Regions from separate parts of the Clostridium sp. CM036 genome, predicted to be linked through region 1. Evidence: riboswitches for the same ligand, from Rfam matches in the RefSeq annotation. Region 1 holds a riboswitch; each other region holds the start of a gene.
The links. Region 1 has a riboswitch for thiamine pyrophosphate ahead of thiD (bifunctional hydroxymethylpyrimidine kinase/phosphomethylpyrimidine kinase). Riboswitches for the same ligand answer to the same signal wherever they lie in the genome.
Positions count from the first base shown of each region.

Region 2: it holds a riboswitch for thiamine pyrophosphate, as region 1 does, so the genes downstream of both, ACWJKE_RS04695 (thiamine-binding protein) here and thiD (bifunctional hydroxymethylpyrimidine kinase/phosphomethylpyrimidine kinase) in region 1, are expected to answer to the same signal.
Region 3: it holds a riboswitch for thiamine pyrophosphate, as region 1 does, so the genes downstream of both, thiT (energy-coupled thiamine transporter ThiT) here and thiD (bifunctional hydroxymethylpyrimidine kinase/phosphomethylpyrimidine kinase) in region 1, are expected to answer to the same signal.

Region 1 covers NZ_CM143652.1:1,737,804-1,745,746, reverse strand. Annotated here, with positions in the region: gene glpK (glycerol kinase GlpK) at 211-1,701, shown strand; TPP riboswitch at 1,771-1,881, shown strand; gene thiD (bifunctional hydroxymethylpyrimidine kinase/phosphomethylpyrimidine kinase) at 2,028-2,852, shown strand; gene thiM (hydroxyethylthiazole kinase) at 3,058-3,894, shown strand; gene thiE (thiamine phosphate synthase) at 3,884-4,513, shown strand; gene ACWJKE_RS08230 (C40 family peptidase) at 4,532-5,905, shown strand; gene ACWJKE_RS08225 (alanyl-tRNA editing protein) at 6,095-7,309, opposite strand; gene ACWJKE_RS08220 (PAS domain S-box protein) at 7,591-7,943, shown strand, end outside.
Region 2 covers NZ_CM143652.1:974,346-982,288, forward strand. Annotated here, with positions in the region: gene ACWJKE_RS04655 (cold-shock protein) at 1-145, opposite strand, end outside; tRNA gene ACWJKE_RS04660 (tRNA-Gln) at 363-437, opposite strand; tRNA gene ACWJKE_RS04665 (tRNA-Glu) at 455-529, opposite strand; gene ACWJKE_RS04670 (alpha/beta-type small acid-soluble spore protein) at 686-868, opposite strand; gene ACWJKE_RS04675 (helicase-related protein) at 1,037-2,794, opposite strand; gene ACWJKE_RS04680 (ABC transporter ATP-binding protein) at 2,939-3,694, opposite strand; gene ACWJKE_RS04685 (ABC transporter substrate-binding protein) at 3,675-4,679, opposite strand; gene ACWJKE_RS04690 (ABC transporter permease) at 4,719-5,495, opposite strand; gene ACWJKE_RS04695 (thiamine-binding protein) at 5,467-5,757, opposite strand; TPP riboswitch at 5,870-5,979, opposite strand; gene ACWJKE_RS04700 (hypothetical protein) at 6,067-6,366, opposite strand; gene ACWJKE_RS04705 (patatin-like phospholipase family protein) at 6,501-7,511, shown strand; gene ACWJKE_RS04710 (SDR family oxidoreductase) at 7,743-7,943, shown strand, end outside.
Region 3 covers NZ_CM143652.1:2,100,283-2,108,225, forward strand. Annotated here, with positions in the region: gene metA (homoserine O-acetyltransferase MetA) at 58-975, shown strand; gene ACWJKE_RS09815 (polysaccharide deacetylase family protein) at 1,042-1,905, opposite strand; TPP riboswitch at 2,178-2,282, shown strand; gene thiT (energy-coupled thiamine transporter ThiT) at 2,370-3,011, shown strand; gene ACWJKE_RS09825 (L-lactate MFS transporter) at 3,214-4,404, opposite strand; gene ACWJKE_RS09830 (Na-translocating system protein MpsC family protein) at 4,547-4,909, opposite strand; gene ACWJKE_RS09835 (NAD(P)/FAD-dependent oxidoreductase) at 5,036-6,481, opposite strand; gene hydG ([FeFe] hydrogenase H-cluster radical SAM maturase HydG) at 6,785-7,943, opposite strand, start outside.

The DNA of each region.
Region 1 (7,943 bases):
GGATTGTAAAAATTTTAAGATCTTATTATATATTGTAGCAGCGACGATGTGATATTTAAAAAATAAATCTAAATAGTGAAGTTTATAAGTTATATTGCAATAAATATAATAATCAGTTATACTAAATATAATGATATTTTAACGTATTTTTTTATTTATTAATGTGTAAACGATTCAATAAGACTAATTTCAAAAAGGAGTTTTGCTAAAATGGCTAAATATATAATGGCACTTGATCAAGGTACAACCAGTTCAAGGTGTATTCTATTCAATGAAAGGGGACTTATTGTAACGTCCGCTCAAAAAGAATTTACTCAGATTTTCCCAAAAGGAGGGTGGGTAGAACATGACCCAATGGAGATATGGTCAAGTCAAATTAGCGTTGCAACAGAAGCGATGGCTGAAGTTAATGCTACGGCGTCTGATATAGCAGCAATAGGTATTACAAATCAAAGAGAAACTACTGTAGTTTGGGATAGACGAACGGGAGTTCCGGTATACAATGCAATTGTATGGCAATGTAGAAGAACTGCAGAGACTTGTGATGAATTAACACAAAAAGGATTTGATAAAATTGTTAGAGCTAAAACGGGATTGATTTTAGACGCTTATTTTTCTGGAACAAAAATAAAATGGATATTGGACAATGTAGAAGGCGCTAGAGCAGAAGCTGAAGCAGGAAATTTATTGTTTGGCAATATAGATACTTGGTTAATTTGGAATTTAACAAAAGGAAAAACATATGTAACAGACTATTCTAATGCTTCAAGAACAATGCTATTTAATATTCATGAACTTACATGGGATGACGAAATTTTAGAAACATTGAACATACCAAAATCAATGCTCCCAGAAGTAAAACCTTCAAGTTGTGTATATGGCAACACCGATATTTCATTGTTTGGAGGGGAAATTCCAATTGCTGGAGCGGCTGGAGACCAACAAGCGGCATTATTTGGACAAACTTGCTATTCACCAGGAACAGCTAAAAACACATATGGGACAGGCTGCTTCATGCTTATGAATACAGGAGACAAAGCAATTCAATCTAAACAGGGATTACTTACAACGATTGCTTGGGGAATAGATGGAAAAGTAGAGTATGCTCTTGAGGGTAGTGTATTTATAGCTGGAGCAGCTATACAATGGTTAAGAGATGAGCTACGCATGATTGACAATGCTGCTGATTGCGAAGAATATGCTAATGCGGTAGAAGATACAAATGGAGTATATGTAGTTCCGGCTTTTGTTGGACTTGGAGCACCATATTGGGATCCTTATGCAAGAGGAACAATTGTAGGTCTTACAAGAGGAGCAAAGAAAGAACATTTAATAAGAGCAACTCTCGAAGCGCTTGCTTACCAAACACATGATGTTTTAAAAGCAATGCAAGAAGATTCTGGAATTATACTTACAGAACTTAAAGTAGATGGAGGAGCTTGCAATAACAATTTCTTAATGCAGTTTCAATCTGATATTTTAAACGTTCAAGTAGACAGACCAGAGGTTACTGAAACTACAGCACTCGGTGCGGCTTATCTTGCAGGGCTAGCAGTAGGATATTGGAAGAGCAAAGATGAAGTAGCAAAGCATTGGGCAATATCAAGAAGTTTCAAACCTAGTATGACAGAAGAAAAAAGAAAAGAATTACTTCATGGATGGCATATAGCTGTTAAAAGATCAGGCATAAAACTTGAATAGTAGTAACGAAATATTAATTGTTAATAATAATTTGTTATGCTATTATTAACATATGAAATATAAAAGAATAACCTAACACAGGGGAGTTGGATAGGCCAACTGAGAGAAAGAACTTTAATTCTTTGACCCTATAACCTGATCTGGATAATGCCAGCGTAGGAAGTTGTTTATTGGTGTATTATATATGTATATATTTTTATATATCAAGATAATTTAAACACGAATCCTATGGGTTTGTGTTTTTTGTTTTATAAATAAAATGGATGAATAGTGCCGCAGGTGATGATTTAACATTTAAAAAATAATTATTTTAGGAGGGAATTGATATGAAAAAAGTTTTAACTATAGCAGGTTCTGACAGCTCAGGAGGAGCAGGTGTACAGGCAGATTTAAAAAGCTTAAGTGCGAGTGGCGTATACGGGATGAGTGTAATTACAGCGATAACAGCACAAAATACTATGGGGGTTTTTGCAGTGCAAGACTTGGGCGAAGAAATCATCAAGGCACAAATTGATGCTATTTTTACAGACATAGTTGTAGATGCGGTTAAAATTGGTATGGTTTCTGTGATCTCAACTATTGATGTGATAAGTGAGAAATTAAAACAATACAAGCCTAAAAACGTAGTACTCGATCCCGTAATGATCTCAAAAAGCGGTTATTCACTGTTAAAGCCAGAGTCAAAAACGGCTTTGGTTAAAAAATTAATTCCACTAGCGTCAATTATTACACCTAATGTCCCAGAGGCTGAAGAAATTTTAAAAGAAGTAAATTCAGATATTACGAGCATTGAAACAGTAGTAGATATGGAAAGTGCAGCAAAAGAAATGTACAAGCTAGGATGCAAAAATGTGCTTTTAAAGGGAGGACATATGCAGGGGGAAGCCGTAGATGTGTTTTATGATGGAAGTGAAATTACACATTTTACGTCTGAGAGAATAAATACAAAAAATACTCATGGAACTGGATGTACTTTGTCTTCAGCCATAGCTGCAAATTTGGCGCTTGGCTATAGCATGAAGGATTCAATAAAAAATTCAAAGCAGTATATAACAACTGCTATAAAGCATTCTTTAGATATTGGGCATGGGGTGGGACCTACAAATCATTTCTACGAATTATATAAAAAAGCAGGGATGGCAAATGATTAAGGATAGTGAAAAACTGGATTTTTAGCAGCGAGTTCTGTAAACTTAATAACACAAAGTTTAAGGGGAGTAAATAATGTATTAGTATGTATCATATTTATAGCAGTAGATATTACTTTATAAAACGTTATTTATTACTTGGAGCTACAATGCCCGTTATGATTATTACAGGATTTATATAAACAATAATTTGGAGGATGATGTCAAAATGGAAATTAATAAGAAAATAATTAAATTACTAAACAATTTAAGAGAAAAAACCCCATTGGTGCACCAAATAACAAATTATGTTACCGTTAATGATTGTGCCAATATTACACTAGCAATAGGTGGGTCACCGGTTATGGCGGAGGATATTCATGAAGTTCGCGAGATGGTATCACTTGCATCTTCACTTGTTATAAATATAGGAACATTAAATAGTGTAATTATAGAGGCTATGATTGAGGCAGGAAAGATGGCAAATGAATTAAACATACCTGTTATCTTAGATCCTGTCGGAGTAGGTGCAACAACTTATAGAACAGAAACTTGCAAAAGAATTATAAATGAAGTGAAATTAGCAGTTATTAGAGGGAATTTATCTGAAATAAAAACAATTTATGGTATTAAAACTATAACAAGAGGTGTAGATGCTAGTGAGAGTTTTTCTGTAGATAGTAATGAATTTACAAGAGAGAAAGAAATGGCAAGGAATTTTGCTGTTAAATTTAATACGGTAGTAGTTATAACAGGTGCTGTAGACATTATATCAGATGGTAAGACTCTTTACACCGCATCTAACGGTCATAAAATAATGTCTAGGGTTACAGGTACAGGATGTATGTGTACTTCCGTTATTGGTTGTTATTTAGGCGCTGGAGATAATAATTTAATAGCAGCACTCGCAGGAATTGTTTCAATGGGTATTGCAGGAGAAACAGCTTATGAAAGCTTAGATAAAAATAGCGAAGGATCAGGAACATTTAAAGTGAAAATGCTAGATGCTATTTACAGTTTATCTGAAGCTCTAATAATGGAAAGGAGTAAAATAAATGAAGAATAATGTAAATTATAGCCTTTATCTCGTTACAGATAGAGATGTGTTAGTGGATTTAGATATATTTGCAGCGGTGGAGGAAGCAATAAAAGGCGGGGTTACATTAGTCCAGCTTAGAGAAAAGAGATTAAGTACTTTAGAGTTTTATAATATTGCAGTGAAAATAAAAATTATTACAGATAAATATAAGATTCCCCTAATAATAAACGATAGAATTGATATTGCACAGGCCATAGATGCAGCGGGGGTACACATAGGTCAAAGTGATATGCCAGCGACTATCGCGAGAAGTATAATAGGAGATAATAAGATACTAGGGGTTTCTACTGCAACACTTAAGGAAGCACAAAGGGCAGAAAAACAAGGAGCAGATTATGTGGGTGTTGGGGCGATGTTTCCTACAACTACTAAAGATAATGCAAGTGCAGTTTCAGTATTATGTTTAAAAGAAATAAAAGAAAAAATTTCTATCCCTGTAGTTGCTATTGGTGGAATTAATGAAAAAAATGTAAATTTATTAAAGATAGCAAATATTGATGGAATAGCTGTTGTTTCAGATATTCTTGGGAAAAAATCTGTAAGGTCATCAGCAGAAAGGCTATGTTCTTCCATAAAGCAGAAATAATAGTGGGGGGGATTTATAATGTTTATCAAGCCGACTGGATTCGAAAAGAACCTATCTGGAAACGAGGTAGATAAGGTAATCTATTCAAATATTCCAGGATTAAAGGAAAAAATGCTTTGCATGAACTATTGGACAAAATTGAGTGGCATGAATAAAGATATTATGAATGTACAGGAGATTGAAGCATACAACAAGAGTAGTTTAACAACTGTTGGATCAATTGTGAACTTAGAAAATTACGAAGAATCCTTTAGCATGCAAGAATTAATAAACAAGATAAATACTATTAGTTCTATGCCAAAATCTGAAAGATTCCATGAGGATGGGAAATTAGTAGTTCAAGAATATTATAATAAGTTAATAAAGAATTGCAATATTGAAAAATTAATGGACTTATTGGATATCAAATATGCAATAACCATTAGAAAGACTGTGATGAGGACATTCCCAACCTATGATAAAATATTTAAAACTGGAGATAACTATGAATTTGACAGATTTCAGGAGACAGCTGTTTATCCTGTTGAACCAATTGTAATTCTGCTATCAAGTGTGGATAAAAAGTGGTATTTTGCACAGATGTATAATTATTTAGCATGGATACCCGAAAAAGATGTGGCAATATCTAGTAAAGAAGAAATTTTTGATTATCTTAAAACAGAAAATTTCTTAGTAACTACAGGGAAAAGAGTATTTACAAATTATAACCCATTAAATGAGCAATTATCAGAAGTGAAATTTGACATGGGAATTAAAATACCACTTGCAGATATTAAGGAAATAGAAGGGGATATTTATGGTCAAAATTCCGCAGGTAATTATGTGGTTAAGCTTCCAACCAGAGATAATAAGGGAAATGTAGAATTCAAAAAAGCTCTGATTGCAAAAAATGAAGATATCTCATTAGGGTACTTACCTTATACCAGAAAAAATATCATAGTTAATGCCTTTAAATTTTTAGGCGAAAGATATGGATGGGGTGGAATGTTCAATTCTAGAGATTGTGCAAGTTTTATAATGGATGTTTATAGAACTATGGGTATTAAGCTTCCTAGGAATTCCGAGGATCAGGGGAAACTCGCAGTGGGCAATTTCTATGAAATGCCGGAAAATATGACTATGGGAGATAGAGAAAAGTTGCTGAATAAATTGAAGCCTGGAACGTCAGTATTTATGAATGGACATACAATGATTTATATAGGTAAAGAAAAAGGTCAATATTATGCTATTCATGATTTTTCAGGCTTTTATAAACCACAGCAGGACGGGAGCTTAAAATATTATAAGGTACGCGAAGTGATGGTTTCTCCATTGTGTATAGTATTATCAGAGGATGGTAAAACATATATTGAAGGATTATACGGAGCTAGAGATTTTGTTAATGTGGATTAATTAGCCTGACCATTTCGGTCCAGCGAAAAGCAATAGCTCCTCCAATAAATATAGATATACGATATAGTATGAAGTTTATCCATAGTGTTTTGAAATAAGAAGAGCAGAAACATTAGAATTTCTTAATGAAATTTCACGTTTCAATCTCTTATTTCAAGTCACGTAGGAGAAACTTCATAGATTGCACTATTATTTGTTCCTAGAAATTATATCAGCGTGGATTTTACTCCATGCATAATCTAGCGCAGAATCTAAATTATTATTATTCTTACCACCACCTTGTGCTGAAAAGGCACTTCCACCACCTTTGCCGTCTATTAGAGTTATGGCATCTTTTAAAATAGAGCTCATGCTAATTATATTCAAATCCTTAGAGCACATAAATAAAAGATTTGCTTTATCTTGAGATTTTACTCCAAATAAGACTATAACTTTTGGAGAGGATACTAATTTTGTTGCTAACATATTAGTATATTTTAAATCCCCATTATCATAAATGCATTTAAGCATCCTGATATCTTCTATTTTTGGGGCTGCCTCTAACATATTTTGAACTTCGTACTGCGCAACCTCTGACTTTAGGGCCCTTTTTTCAGTAAGTGCTTTATTAAGTTCATCTGAAAGTCGTTCTACAACGGACGAAACTGTAGCATTATTGCAGGAAAAAAGTTTAGACATTTTTTCCATGGATTCATGTTTTAAGGCATAATCAGAAACAGCCCTTTGTCCACATATAAATTCAATTCTTATTCCAGTCTTATACTTTTCAAATTTTGTAACCTTAATTAATTGAACCTCAATAGTTGAACTAGGATGTAGACCACAACATGGGTTTATATCAATATCACCTATTTTAACTATTCTTACTTTTTCACCAGCTTTTATTGGGAGTTTTTTTAGCGATAATTTTTTTAGTTCAGAGTTAGTTGGATATAGTACTTCTACTTTAATATTGTCTAATACAATTTTGTTAGCTTTTTTTTCGGCAATTTTAATTTCATTATTGCCAATAACTTTATCAATATCAATAGTTGTAGAATCCGTGCCAAGGTGAAACCCAATAGTAGTTGCATTAAATAGATCAGAAATAGCAGCAGAAAGTATATGCTGCCCTAGATGCTGTTGCATATAGTCAAACCGTTTATCAAAGTCTATGATGCATTTAACCCTATGAATTTTTAAAGGGTTCACGGCAACTACATGATAAATTTTTTCATCTTCTTCATACACATAGGTTACAGCAGCACCATTTATATATCCAGTATCACTTGGTTGACCACCACCTTCAGGGTAAAAATAGGTTTTGTCAAGTTCAACGTGATACTTGTTTTCTTTTTGGATTACGTTTATGACTTCAGCTGTAAATTCTGCTTGATATGGATTTTCGTAATATAACTTTTCCAAAGTTTTGCATCTCCTTTTGCGAGCTAGGCTTCAATAGAATACATGATGTGTTTTTAATCTAATTGTACCATAAAAATATTATGCTACAAAATAATACCGGGTTTTTACTTTGATTTTGTCATAAATTAGTAATAAATTCTAAATTATACAAAAAAAAATCCGAAAAAAAAAGGTTTACACTATATTTTGTAGAATATAATATTTTGAGAATGTTCTAAAAATAAGTCAATTCAGTTATAAAGTTAACGACATTTCAATGGATTTTTAAAGGGGAAATTAAAATGAGTGAATATGTTAATGATAATGTATTACAAGAAACAGATATTGATAAAGTTATTGAGTTATCAAAGGTTTTGTTATTTGAAAATGATAGAAATGCTTTGCATAGCAAGTTAATTAATATAATAAATAGTTATTTTAAAGTTAAAAGGGTATTAATTTTAGAGTGTGTAAATAGAAATTTTGAAGTAGTAATAGAATGGAAAGAGCAGTGTGGTGAAGCAATTTTTTATAATGAAAGAAATATTAAAGGCACCTCTAATATATTTAGAGGCACCTCTAATATATTTAGAGGCATTATAGAAGAAGTCTGTGATTGCAAAAAAGAAAAAGTAATTAATAAAGGTAGTGAAGG
Region 2 (7,943 bases), 760 kb from region 1:
GCACTTCTTCTCCCTCATGTAAATCCTTTCTTGGCCCTTGTTCTTTTATTGCTAAATGATGAACAAATACATCTTCACCCTCTTGAGCGGATATAAATCCATATCCTCTTTCAACATCATACCACTTTACTATACCTGTTTTCATATATTTCCCTCCTTGTCCTTCTCTGAAGTACAAAACAATTCAAAGTTTAAATATAGTATTAACTATAAATGTCTAACTAATACTTTTTATTATGCCTAACTTCTTCATCTAACAATATAATTATTAATAATATTTCAAGGAAAAAATATACAAAAAAATAACCCCAGCAAAATAAACATTATGCTAGAATTATTTATATTCATTATGATAATATATTTGGCTGAGATGGCAGGATTTGAACCTGCGGATGCCAGAGTCAGAGTCTAGTGCCTTACCGCTTGGCTACATCCCAATAAAAAAAAGTGTTAATGGTGACTCCTAGGGGAATTGAACCCCTGATCCCACCGTGAGAGGGTGGTGTCTTAACCGCTTGACCAAGGAGCCTTATTAGTAATTAACACTACGAGATCTAGTATACTTCATTATGTAGTATAAGTCAACTATATATAAAAAATAAATTTCCAATTAATTATTTATGTGAATATGCCTTAATAAAAGATAGGGTATACAGTTTTGCTGCACACCCTATCTAATTTTAACTTATAAGTTTTTTTCGTATTGTTCTACCATTAATTTAACCATTTGTCCACCAACTGAACCACATTGTCTTGATGTTAAATCTCCATTATAGTCCGTAAAGTTTACTCCTAATTGATTTGCTGTTTCCATTTTGAATTTGTTTAATCCTGCTTTTGCTTCTGGTACTAAACTCCTGTATGACATACTATGTGCCTCCTTTAAGTTGATTTTTTGTTATATTAATATAATGTACATATTTAATATATTTTATAACAGCGTTTTGATGGGCACAAAGGTAAAAAAAGTATAGCAAGCAATAGCTATACTTTTAAATATTATTTTCTATAAGAATCATCTATGTTATCATTTGTTTTATATACTTTTCAAAATTTTATTAATATCTTCACTGACTTTTATTCTATTCTCATATACCCATTGTTCATCAAAATTTAATTTAAAAACTTTTGAGAAGGAATAATAAATATTTATTTTTTGGTAGTAAAGCTCTAATTCATAAAGATTCTCTAATAGACGCTGTGGTTTTGAGATAATCTCTCTTTTAGTTATAAACAATTCATCTACATATTTTAAAAATGCATTCATCATCTTATCATTAGATACATCAAAAGGAATTTTCAGTAGTCTCCATTGAATTCTTTCTTCCAATTTATAACTCCTTAAATTATCTAATACCACCAAATACTCGCTTATATCCATTTTTCTATAAAAAGGTGTTTTTTCTTCTTTTGTACTCCATAACGCTAATTTCTCTCTAAGAGAAAGCGAACTGATTTTTAATATAGCTTCACTTGGGCCTATTACTCCTTTTTCTATAGTTGCATCCCTTGTATCTAAACTTTCTCTTATAAAATCTTGAGAATCGCCATAAGATGCTACATATCCAACCTCATATATCCCTTTTCTACCTGCCCTTCCCGCGATCTGTTTCACTTCTTGAGAAGTTAAATACCTTATCTCATTACCATCAAATTTTTTAATATCCATAAATATTATTCTTTTTATAGGAAGATTAACTCCCATACCTATTGCATCAGTAGATATTAAAATTGTGCTTTCCTTGTTAATAAACTGATTGTACTGTTTTTTTCTAACTTCTGGCGGTAAATCTCCATAGATTAAACTTACTTTTATACCTAGGTTTGAGTAATGATAAGCTAGTTCTAATACTTTCTTCTTCGAAAATGTAACAAGCGCATCACCCACCTCAATACTTTTATATACAAAAGATTTATTTTCCATTACAAGAGGGGTATCCCTTTTATACTCTATAATCTCGTACTCCTCAGAGCAATCCTCTATTATTTTTATTAGCAATTCTTTCGCATTCGTAGCCCCGCAAATGTGTATCTCTTTACTTTTTAATCCTAAAACAGCTCTTGTCCAGGCAGCTCCCCTCTGGTCATTATCTATCATTTGAATTTCGTCTATAATACCAACTTCATATTCCTCATTTATATTTAATTTTTCTATAGTACAACATACATGAGCTGCATCTTCAATGATTATTTCTTCTTCTCCAGTTGCAAGATTACATTTTACACCTTCTCTATTTAATCTTTCAAAATTCTCAAGTGCTAATATTCTTAAGGGAGAAAGGTAAATTCCTTTTGTTGCCTCTTTAAGCCGCATCATTGCATTATATGTTTTCCCAGTATTAGTTTCACCTAAATGGAGATAAAATTTTCTTTTAAATTTTCTTGATCCCTCATATTCATTTTTAGGATTAGTTGGAAACACGCGTTCAAACTCACTAGATATAATCTCAGGAATATGCTCCGTTATTAACACACTTATAATTCCTGATTTTAAATAGCTTTCACCCTTGTCCTTTAAAATGTTCTCAAAATTAAAATCTGTATTATTTTTCTTGTTATAGTCCTCAACAAGCCTTATTGATATATATTTAAGTAATGCTGAATAATTTTCATGAACCCTTTTATAGTCTTTAAAATTTTCTTTCTTAAACTCATTTAATTCCTTTAGTTTCTTTCTTACAGCAGCTTCATGTTCCCATAGTACATTTGACTTAGTATGCTTTACTATTTCTTCAATCTGAGCAAATTGACTTTTTATTTTTTTAAAATTCCTTTCTATAGCTCCTTGTTTCATTTTGTTTCCTCCAATATTGACTTTTTATTTATTTCCATGTGGCTTATTGTTCTATTTTCTCACAACTATAAATTTATCATACATTTTTCAATCTCAATATAAATGAAACACCCAACTTAAATGCTTTTAAGCTGGGTGTTTTCCTTATAATGTCTGTAAAATGATTTTCTTTATTTCATTGAATTTTTCTGATGTAACAATATCCTTATTTCTGTTTTTAGGTAAATCAACGATTATTTCTTTTTTTATAGTTGCCGGTTTATCTGATAATACATATATTCTATCAGATAAGAATACTGCTTCTTCAATATCATGAGTTATAAATATTATGGTAACTTTTAGCTCTTTAATTACGTCTATTAGCCAATAGTGCATCTTTGCCCTAGTAATTGCATCAAGTGCACCAAAAGGCTCATCTAACAGCATAATATCAGATGATGACATATATGTTCTAAGCAATGCAGCTCTCTGCCTCATACCTCCTGAAAGTTGAAAAGGATATTTATATTCGAAGCCTTCAAGCCCAAATGTTTTAAAATGACTAAGCGCCTGAGCCCTTGCCTCTTTTTTAGATTTTCCTTTTATAATAAGAGACAGTGTAGTATTATCCACAATGTTTTTCCATGGAAGTAGCAGGTCCTTTTGATGCATATAACTTACTTTTTCAAAAGTATCGCAGCATTTTTCTCCGTCAAATATAATTTCACCCGAATCTTTACGCAAAAGGCCTGATATAATATTAAAAATTGTACTTTTACCACTGCCACTTGGTCCTAGTAAACTTATAAACTCATTCTCTCTTGCATAAAAAGAAACATCCTTTATTATATTCATACTTCCAAAAGTTTTTTTAATATTTTCTACTCTTAATTTTTCATTACTAGTTCGGTAAGTACTCATTAGTAAATGCCTCACTCGCCTTCATATCTTTTCCTAGAAGCTTTTTATCTAAAAGAAATTTGGTGTAATTATTCCAAACCGATTCTTTCATTACGCCCCATTTTTCAGCTTCAGCTTTATATTGATCCTTTAAATATTTTTGACTTGCGACGGCAAGAGCTTCATCTGTCTCCGGTGCATTTTTCAGTAAAACCTTAGCACTTTCCTCAGGTTTCTCCATGCTGTATTCATATCCTTTTGTAACTGCTTTTAAAAATTTCTTTGCCATTTCAGGATCCGCTTTTAATTTGTTCTCATTGGCTATAATTACCGGAGTATAATAATCTAAATCTTTATTTAATTTTCCAATATCAATATAGTCAATAGGAATATTTTTAAGCTTCGCTTCTATTCCTGTCCATCCATAAAATACCCATTCAATATCAATATTTTTCTTAGTTACAGCAAAGAAATCCTCTGATCCTGCATCTACCATCTTTAGTTTTGAAAAATCCGCATTATCTTTTTCCATAACCGCCTTTAAAATTGCATTTTCAGAAGGCGACCCCCATCCGCCATAGGTTTTTCCTTCAAAATCCTTAGGAGATTTAATATTTTTTTCCTTAGGCGATGCAAACCCGGAAGTATTATGCTGAATAATAGTGGCTATAGCTTTTATTGGAAGTGGATCTTTAGCAGTTCTAGCATAAGTTACATCTTCTTGATAGCTTACGCCAAAATCTCCTTTGCCCGCTGCAATTAAACTTGCAGTACTTCCCTGCGCTGGTTGAATAATTTCCACGTCAAGTCCTTCTTCTTTAAAATATCCATTATCTTTCGCTACATATAATCCAGTATGATTAGTGTTTGGTATCCAATCTAAAATAACAGTAACCTTTTTTAAAGTTTCTTCCTTCTTTACATCTTCTTTTTTTGCAGCACAACCCACAAATAAAACCGTAGTCATTGAAACTGTTAATAATAATGAAATTACTTTCTTTAGCATGATTTTACCTCCAAATAAAATAATATGTCCTATTTAAATTTAGTCATTGTTATCTGCTTTATTTCTAGTCCAAGGAGTAAAAAAATATTGTAATAAATTCAAGAGTCCAAATAGTCCCATGCTTAATATTACAATAATTATAATCACTGCAAAAACTTTATCAAGTGCATATGAATTTTTAGCTCTAATCATATATACCCCAAGCCCCTTATCTCCTCCAAGCCATTCTCCAATAACTGCCCCCATAATACTATAGGTTGCTGCTATTCTAAGGCCCGAAAAAAAATTTACAGTAGAGGATGGCAGCTTCACCATGGTGAAAATTTGAAACTTACTAGCTCCCATAGTCTTTAAAAGGTTTACCATATCCGCGTCTACTGATTCTAATCCATCAATCAAACTAACAACTATAGGGAAAAAGCACACTAACACTACTACAATAATCTTAGGCAATATTCCAAAACCAAACCATATTATGAAAAGTGGTGCTAGCGCAATAATTGGAACAGTTTGAGATACTACTAAAATTGGATATATGCATTTTTTAATGATTTTCACATTATCCATTAAGATGGCTAAAATTAACGCAATCAAAATTGATATTGCGAATCCAATCAAGGCTTCATATAAAGTCGCATAAATATGCTTAGTAATGCTTGGAACTATATTCACCAAGGTACTAATAATATCTTTTGGCGAAGGCAATATGTATTGCGGAACCTTCCATTTGTCTACAGCTATCTGCCATATAAAAAGAATTATTAATTGAAAAACTATAGGAATAAGTTTATTTTCTATACTTATATGTTTTTTCATTCATAGTCACGCCTTCAGCTTTATAATCGATTTTCACTATAGAAACAACCCTACTTGCTCCATGAACTACACAAATTTCCTGGGCCTTTTTTACTATATCTAAAAGCTCATCCATTTCACCTTCCATAGTGGTTTCCATTGGTCCTACCTCATATTTCACTCCACTAGATTGAATATATTCTATAACCTTATCTACTACTGGGTAAATTTTTTCTTCCGCAACCACTGGTATAACTTGAAGACTCACATTTACAACTGACATTTCAATTCCCCCTTATAATATTGTTAAAGTAAAATAAACCCTTTGCTCATTTTTAAGCGAAGGGTTCTATAATCGAATAACTTTGCACCATTTATATATTCTTATTTTAACCTAAATGCAAATTATATTTTCCCTCCGCTGGCATTATCCAATTCAGGTTATAAGGGTCGAAACTTAACTGTTTCCTCTCAGACAAAAATATTGACTCCCCTAGTTTTTAATATTAAATTACTTTACACGTATATACTACCTAAAAATTCTTATAATGTCAAACCATAAAAAACGCATCTTTTATTCAGTGCGTTTTTCTTAACAATCCATATTATCTTCAAACTTTTTAATATTTTCCTTTAGTTCATCTATTTGTTTTTGTAAATCCTTATTATCGCCCTTAGAATTACTGTTTCCATTATCTCCAGATTGATTGCCATCCTGCGATTCAAGATTTTGAGACTGAGCTGCAATTATCAAAATACTCTGCGCCAAACCCGTTAAAAAATTACCTATTACATTTTGTTGATTAACATTAAGTTTTCCAGCAATTATAATCCCTATTACTGTTGCTAATGTGGCTAATTGACAAGGCGTGAATTCTTCTAACTTTTTCATACATTGCCTCTTTTATAAAATGGTTGTAATATATTATATTCTTTTAACAAAAAAAAGTGTAACTAATATTATTTTTTAAATATATGACATGAAGATATTTTTATTCATATATTACTCATAAAGGGGTGATATATATGAATATATACAACAATAGAAGATTTGCAGATATTGTGTTTGAAGGTGGCGGAGTTAAGGGCATCGGTCTTGTAGGTGCCTTAAAAACATTTGAGGATAATGGATATCAATGGAAAAATATTTCAGGAAACTCTGCCGGATCTATTATAGCTGCACTAGTTGCGGTAGGCTACCCAGCTGACGAGATAAAAAAATTAATGCTAAATCTAGACTACACAAAATTTGCTGATAAAAGTCATTTTAATATGCCTATATTCTCTGATGCTTACAATCTACTTTTTAAAAAAGGCATTTATAAAGGTGACTATATAAAAAATTGGATTGACGAAGTTCTATCGCATAAACTTAAGCTTACAAATAGGAAAAAAATAACCTTTGGAGATTTGATTATTCCAGGAGAAAAGGGTATTCTTTTAAATAATAATAAGTATAAAAGAAAATACAAACTGCATATTATAGCAACTGATATTAGCTGTGGAAAGATGCTAATACTACCAGAGGATATTGCGGGATACGGGATAAATCCTGATGAACTTGAAGTAAGTTTGGCAATAAGAATGAGCATATCTATCCCCTATTTTTTTCACCCTGTAAACTTATATAATATAAAGACTAATAAAAAGTCTCTCATTGTTGATGGTGGTGTTTTAAGCAATTATCCAGTTTGGATTTTTGATGTGAATGGTGTTCCTCTCTGGCCAACCATCGGTTTTAAACTCGGAGGGAACAAAGAAATACGAGAACATAAAATCACAAATATCTTAAATTTTACTAGCTCAATTATTGAGACTATGTTAGAAGCACAAGATGATATTCATATAAGCGAAATGGATTTCTTGCGTACTGTAAAAATCGATACCCTTGATATTAAAACCACAGATTTTAATATTGGGAATAAAAAAATTATGGAGTTATATAATTCTGGTGAAGTTTGCGCAAAAGAATTTCTTAAAAATTGGGAAGATAATTATAAAAAGCATAGAATCTTTAGAAGTAATTCTTTTAAATAATAATCGTTGCTAAAAACACTAAATCTTTTTATTCATATATACACCATCTTACATTTATTTATTGAACAATACTAAGAATCTAAAAGTGCACTAAGCTTAATAATTATTATTATTATTATTATTATTATTAAGCTTAGGTGTTTTTTTCTTAGTTCACAAATTTAGTCACAGTTCAAATAATGTGATATTATAATATTAAGAAAAAAAAAGAAAAAAAATGAGGTGAGTTCAATGAAAAAAGTATTATTAACCGGCTCTAATGGTTTCTTAGCATCAAGATATTACACATATTATAAAGATAAATACGAAATAATCCCATTAGGACATGCAGAGTTAGATATAACAGACGAGAGTAAAGCCTTAGAAATTATACAGAAATTCAAACCTGATTACGTGATACATACCGCTGCTATTGCTGATACAGGTTTGTGT
Region 3 (7,943 bases), 360 kb from region 1:
TTCCTTATAGGAAAGCAGCTTTTTTTTATAAGATGCCTAATTACAAGGAGGATGCAAATGCCAATAAAAATACCTGACAATCTTCCAGCGTTTAAAACTTTAAATAAAGAGAACATTTTTACTATTACAGAAGACTGCGCATTTCACCAAGATATTCGGCCTTTAAAAATTGTGATTTTAAACCTTATGCCAACAAAAATCGATACTGAAACACAAATTTTAAGACTTCTTGGGAACTCTCCACTACAGATTGATATAGTTCTTCTTCACCCTGCAAGCCATGCATGTAAAAATATATCGCAGGAACATTTAATTAAATTTTATAACACTTTTGAAGAAATAAAGAATTCTAGATTTGATGGAATGATAATAACTGGAGCGCCAATTGAAAGTATTCCCTTTGAAGAAGTGGATTACTGGGAGGAGCTTAAAAAAATTATGGAATGGAGTGTTCACAATGTATACTCTACCTTGCATATTTGTTGGGGTGCTCAAGCAGGGCTTCATTATCATTACGGAGTGCAAAAACATAAACTTGATAGTAAAGTATTTGGAGTGTTTAAACATAAAATAACAAAGCAAAACGTTAAACTTTTGAGTGGATTTGATGATGAATTTTATGTTCCACATTCAAGACATACTGAAATAAGAAAAGTTGATATTGATAAAATAGATGAGCTTGAAATTTTATCAGAATCTGAGGAATCAGGCATTTACATTGTATCAGCAAAAAAGGGAAGACAAATTTTTATAACCGGGCATTCAGAGTATGATCCATTAACATTAAAAAATGAATATGACAGGGATATAGCAAACGGCTTAAATATAAATGTCCCCAAAAATTATTATCCAAAAGACGATCCATTAAAAATACCTATCGTAAAATGGAGAGGTCACTCAAGTTTGCTTTTTTTAAACTGGTTAAATTATTATGTTTATCAGGAGACACCTTACAATTTGGTGTACCTAGAATAATACATATAAAAGTTGGGCCCCTAGTAACTTAGGGACCCAACTCTAAATATTGAACTTTATTAAAATTTAATCTGTATTAGAAATACGTTTCTTAAATTCTTCCATGTCATGGAATGAACTTATATATACCCTATGTAAGGAAAGTATACCATCCTCTTTGGAAGACCATCTGCCGTCAGTACTAAAAGCCATTGTATACCCTGCTTCTCGTACAGCCTCAATTGAAGTTTTGCTGTATCCACCATAAGGGTAGGAAAAGAATTTTATTTGTTTATTTAATATTTTTTCCAAATCTTTTTTAGATTTAACTAAAGTTTCTAGTTGCTTATCCTTAGGCATCTCTTTTAAATTTTCATGCTTTACGGTATGACTCCCTATTTCCACTCCATATTTTTCCATTTCCACAAGCTGTTTCGAAGTCATATAGTTAGGACTTTTATCAATACTACCAGTAATAACAAAAATTGTTGCTTTAAAATTATACTTTTTCAAAACAGGGAACATATCCGTATAATTATCTTCATAACCATCATCAAAAGTAAGAACTATGGATTTTTCAGGTATTGGTATATCCTTAATAAGATATTCATATAAATTTGTAAGTGTAATAGTATAATAACCATTATCTTTTAAATATTTTAGTTGCTCCTCAAATCTTTTAACAGGAAGACGAATAGGATTATCTTTTTCGTAGTCAATTGAATGGTACATTAAAACTGGAACACTCTTTCCTGAAGCCTTCATAACAGCAGTCTTGTCAAAAGCGGGTATCGAAGAGGTTTGAGCGGGTTCAGCCGGTTTAACGGGTTCAACTGCAGTTGCTGGTTTAACTGGGGCAGTTTTTTTTATTGTAGCAGTCTTCGATCTTGAACACCCCGAAAGAGACATTAAAATAACGAGTGTAAATATTAAAATTATTTTTTTTCTCATAATAACCTCCTTGTATGTATTTTTTCGGAAACACATATTATTTTTTAATCTTCATCATCTAATACAAAACCCCTTAATAATAAATTCCCTGAGTATTTTGTAACCCTAATGCTAAATTGATCACCTTACATTTATTAACTTTATACCATCCAGATTATAAAATCAATCTTTTCCGGTATTTTCTTTATTTTATTATTTTCTTTTAATTCATAAATATCTAAAACAGGTTGTAAAATATAATATACTTCTATATAATTAAATTATAATAATAATATATGTGCTAGGGGTGCCTAATGGCTGAGATATGAATATTTAATTCATTGACCCTTATACCTGATCTGGATAATACCAGCGGAGGAAAGCGGTTATGATGTATAAGTATATTAACTATATTCCTTTTTTGAATATAGTTTTTTTGTTTTTGCCATAATACTTCTGTAGCACAATACATGGAGGCTATAAAAATGACTTTTACCGAAAGAATCGCTGAAATTACAAAAACCCCCATTGCTCTTTTTGCACTATTAGGAGTTTTGTTATTAATCTATGCAGTTTTGAAAGTTAGGAAAATTAAATTTACTACGCAGATGATAACTTTAGTTGGTATATCTCTTGCATTATCTACTGTATTGCAGTTTATTACAATTATAAAATTACCACAAGGTGGTAGCATTACTGCTGGGAGCATGGTTCCAATCATACTTATATCCTTATTTTATGGTCCTGAAGTTGGGTTTTTAACAGGTTTTTTATTTGGAATTATTAATTTTTTAGTAGCACCCTTCGCACTCCATCCAGTGCAAGTACTATTTGATTATCCGCTTCCTTTTATGGCCATTGGAATAGTTGGTTACTTTAGATCACGTAATACTAAGGTCATACTTATTGGCGTAGTCGTAGCAATGCTAGCTAGATTTACATGCCATTTTATTTCTGGAGTAGTGTTCTTCGGAAGCTATGCTCCAAAAGGAACCTCTGTTTATTTATACTCCCTTTTATATAACGGTTCATACCTAAGTGTGGAAACCATTATTACCTGTGTAATTATTGGGCTTCTACCTTTAAAACGATTATCAAAGTTAGCTATAACCAAAGCTCTAAATTAACTCGAAATATATCTACTACCTACTTCACGTTTTTCTTCAACCAAAAGTTATACTAATACATTATTCTGTTCATCATGAAGTTTACTGTATTATATTTAATGCTACGTAATATTAATATTACGTAGCATTAAATATAATAACTTAGAAATTACTATCAATCATCTCTTAACTCTAGCCCACTAAAATGGGCAATTCTGTTAGATTACGTTTTAATCATTCTTTTAGATGAAAGAATACCCATAATACATAAACCAATTATAAAATAAAAAATATAATTATAATTCGCAAGGATATCCATTAGAAGTCCAGAAGCCAACACCCCGATAATGGCTCCTATACCATATGCCGTAAACACAACACCATAATTCTCACTATAATGTTTCGTTCCATACATATCAAGAGTTGAAGTAGGCGCTATAGCTAACCATCCTCCAAGATTAAACCAAAATATCGAAAACGCTATACTAAATAATACTAAACTGCCTTCATTTGCCACTAGCATTAATAATGCTGCGATAATAATTAGTGCGTAAGAAATTAGCATGGCGGTTTTAGACGAGTACTTATCCGTAATCAAGCCAAATATAGGTCTACCTATTCCATTAAAAACTGCAAATACGATCATTAATAAAGCTACTGTTTTTGGGGATAGCTTAATGAGTTCTACACCAACGTTACTTGTCATTCCAATTAACATTAGTCCAATCATTGATCCAATCATAAAATTTACATATAACCCTTTAAAGTTTTTTGATTTAATCATTTTAGCAGTATTCGTACCATTCATATGAATTTTTGTGCTTGCAGTTGTTTCAAGACTTTTACTTTCCACATCAGACGGATATCTAAATGGATACGAAAGCAAAGGTATTATTACCCCAAAAGATACACCTAATATTAGGAAAGCTTTTGTTATTCCATAACTTTCTATTAAATTTCTTGCAAGTGGAGCTGTTATAAGTGGTGACAACCCAAATCCTATTAATACAATGCCTACTACTAAGCCTTTTTTTTCTGGAAACCATTTTGCTACTACCGTCATCGGAGCTCCATATGCTATGCCTACGCCAGCGCCAATTATTACCCCATATGTTATAGTTAAAATATATATATTTGGTGCATATGCAGATAATATCCATCCTAATGCTACAAGAAGTGCACCCATAGAAATAACCATTCTTGGACTGTATTTCTCTAAATATTTTCCAGTTATAAACATAAAAAATGAATAAGCTGCTAAAGAAACCATGTAAGGAAAGCCACTTTGAGTAGATCCTATATTAAAAGCCTTTTCAATTGGAATCCTAAAAACACTCCATGAGTATACAGTGCCTAAGCACATCATAATTATAATTCCCAAAATCACATATATCCACCTTTGCTTAAATTTCATATTATCATCCCCTTCGTTTTTTATAATACTCCTTTAAAATTAAAATCAATAAAAAAGCCAATAACAAAAACTCCTCACTCAGAGTTATAGTTATTGGCTTACCCCTTGACTGGTCATTGACCCTTCAGTGCGTCTTCCATGATTATTTTATTAATCGTTCTTCAATATCTTGGTCTACAATTATAGCTATAATTTTTTCACCTGTTTTGGTACTCACATCAGAATAAGTACTTACTATATTAACATCAATTATAGATTTTATAGTTTCTTCCAAATTTTCTCTTGCATTCTCAAACAAAGCAATATTCAGTCTTTTAATTAAATCGACGCCTTCCTTGCTTTGAGCCAAGCTTTTTTCTGATTTACTTAAAAATCCTTTAAGTCTTACTATAATTAAATCTTGAAATATGATTGTCCGAATTTTTTCTGGGCCTCTACCCATGTGTTCAATCTCAAATTTACTAATTGCTTCGCTTAATTTCGCTTCAATTTGTCCTTTTGTCATTGAGCTCCTCCATAAATCATCATAAATAGAATCAGAGTCTTGATATAATAAATAATTTTAGCATATCAATTGATAATTGTAAATAATAATATTTAAGGTTGTAGTTTGTTACTTTATCATCCTTTGCTAAGATTCAAATTTCCTAATCAAATTTATTTCCGCTCTAACAGGCGGTTTAGAATCACTTTTGCCTCGCACGTTCACTTTATCTTCGCAAATATTCAGTTCTCTTGCTATAATAGCCTTAACTCTAGGTTTACAAAAATTCCCTTGGCAAGTTCCCATTCCTGCTCTTGTACGTCTTTTAATCGCATCTATAGAGTTAATTGGTATATTTCTATGAAGCGCATCTATAATCTCTGCCTCTGTAACCTGCTCACATCTGCATATAATATTTTTTGATTTATCTTCATGATTAACTTCTCCATCAAAACTATTATCTTTTTTTACTATTATTCCTTTTCTATAAGGATTAAAATTATTATTCTTCACAAGATTCATTCCTGAATTCTTAAGTATTTCTACCACCATCTCAGCAATTGCTGGCGATGATGTAAGCCCCGGAGAATCTATCCCAGCCACATTAATAAATCTTTTAACTCTGCTTTCCTCAATGATAAAATCCCCCGTACTGCTACTAGCTCTTATCCCTGAAAAAGTAGTTAATGCGCCTCTCACATTAAAATCAGGTATGGACTTTCTAGCCGCCATAATGACATCTTTTAAAGTTTCAGCGGTAGTTGACACATCATCTCCATTACTCACTTCTTCTGCATTAGGTCCTATCATAAAATTGCCATGATATGTGGTAGTTACTAATATCCCTTTCCCTTTATCTGTAGGCACTTGAAAAATAACAGTATTCACAAGGTGCCCTTGATCTTTTCCCATTAAAATATATTGGCCTCTCTTTGGTGTTATTTTAAAATCATCGATCCCTACCATGTTAGATATATTATCACTATGCAAACCCGCAGCATTTATAATATATCTTGCTTTAATATCCTCCTTGTTAGTATGTACAATAAACTTATCTTCTAATTTTTCTATAGATATTACTTCATTTTCAAGCTTAAGTTCAACGCCATTAGTTATAGCATTTTCTACTAACGCAATTGTAAATTCATAAGGAGACGCTACCCCTACGCTTTTAGCATATAGTGCTACCTTTACTTCACTATTTAAGTGTGGCTCTATTCCTTTTAGTCTCGCTCCTCTTATCACCTCTAAATCATTACAGTCTAATTTTAGACCATTTTCATAAAGCTCAGTAATTTTTTTCTCGTCACCTTCATTAAATCCAATCACTAAAGCTCCTGTTTGTCTGTATCCAAAATTTAATTCTTCCTCAAGACTTCTATACATTTTGTTTCCTTTTCCGCATAATCGTCCTTTTAATGTACCGTACTTTGCAGCATATCCACCATGAACTATTCCACTATTTGCTTTTGATGCTTTCGTTGCAACGTCATCTTCTTTTTCTAAAACGCCTATTTTTAGATTATATCTTGAAAGTTCCCTTGCTATCGCTGCACCTACTACTCCTGCTCCTATAATAATTACATCATACATAAATATCACCCCTCAACATATTATTAATATTTAAAACCTTTTAATATTTAATCTTTGTTAATATCTATTATAATATAATTATTTACATTATAATAGATATTTTCAATAAAATCGTTTTCTTATTTATTAGTTTTCGCCGTGTATGTTGTTTATAAAAATAAATGCGATGTAATTTTATAGTTGCTGAGCTATTAAATAAATTTTACTTAATGCGAGAACGTAAAAAGCATGTGTCAATTACTTTGACACACACCTTTACTGTATTTTATGATTATGGTTATGTTTAAATGTTAATTTGTAATATCAGAAACGGAAATCTCGCTTCCCTTCCTTAAGTTCTTTTAAATGCTCTATTGCAATTGTACGAACCTTTTCATTTTTTATATTAGGAATCTCATTTTCAATTACCATCTCGCCCTTTTTTTTGGTATCAAGTGAAGCATAATCCTCCAAATATTCTTTAAGTGTCATTAGTGCGTTCGGCTGACAGCAGTTTCCAATTTGACCTGATTTCACAAGACTCATGAAACGATCACCTGTACGCCCTTCTCTATAACAGGCGGTGCAAAAGCTTGGAATATACCCAAATTCCAAAAGCCAGTTTACAATTTCATCCAATTTACGAGTGTCAGTTACTTCAAATTGCTTCGAGTTATCTTCTTCCGTTTCTGTCTGCGCATATCCGCCAACGCTGGTGCATGAGCCTCCGCTTACCTGAGATATACCCAGTTCCAAGACACGCTCACGTGTTATTTTCGATTCACGGGTTGATACAATCATGCCAGTGTATGGAACAGCGATACGAATAATAGCCACAATTTTTTCGAACATCTCATCCGAGATTGAATTTGAAAACGTATTTGGGTCAATATCATCAGCAGGGCATATTCGAGGAACACTAATTGTATGTGGACCCACACCCATGGCTGCCTCTAAATGCTCTGCATGCATGAGTAGTCCAACAAAGTCATAACGGTACATATTTAAACCGAATAAAACTCCGATCCCCACATCATCAATACCAGCCTCCATGGCACGATCCATAGCCTGCGTATGATATTCATAGTTGTGCTTTGGTCCTGTTGGGTGCAACTCCTCATAATTTTTTTTGTTATACGTTTCCTGGAAAAGTATGTAGGTACCGATGCCCGCATCCTTAAGTTTCTTATATTCTTCCACTGTAGTTGCAGCAATATTGACATTGACACGGCGGATATCTCCATTTTTATGCTTAATACTATAAATGGTCTTTATACTTTCAAGGATATATTCAATTGGATTGTTCACAGGGTCTTCTCCTGATTCTAAAGCCAATCGCTTGTGTCCCATATCCTGAAGTGCTTTGACCTCTTGTGCTATTTCTTCTTGCGTAAGTTTTTTACGGGATATTGTTTTATTTTTAGCGTGATATGGACAATACACACAACCATTTACGCAATAGTTCGAAAGATATAGTGGAGCA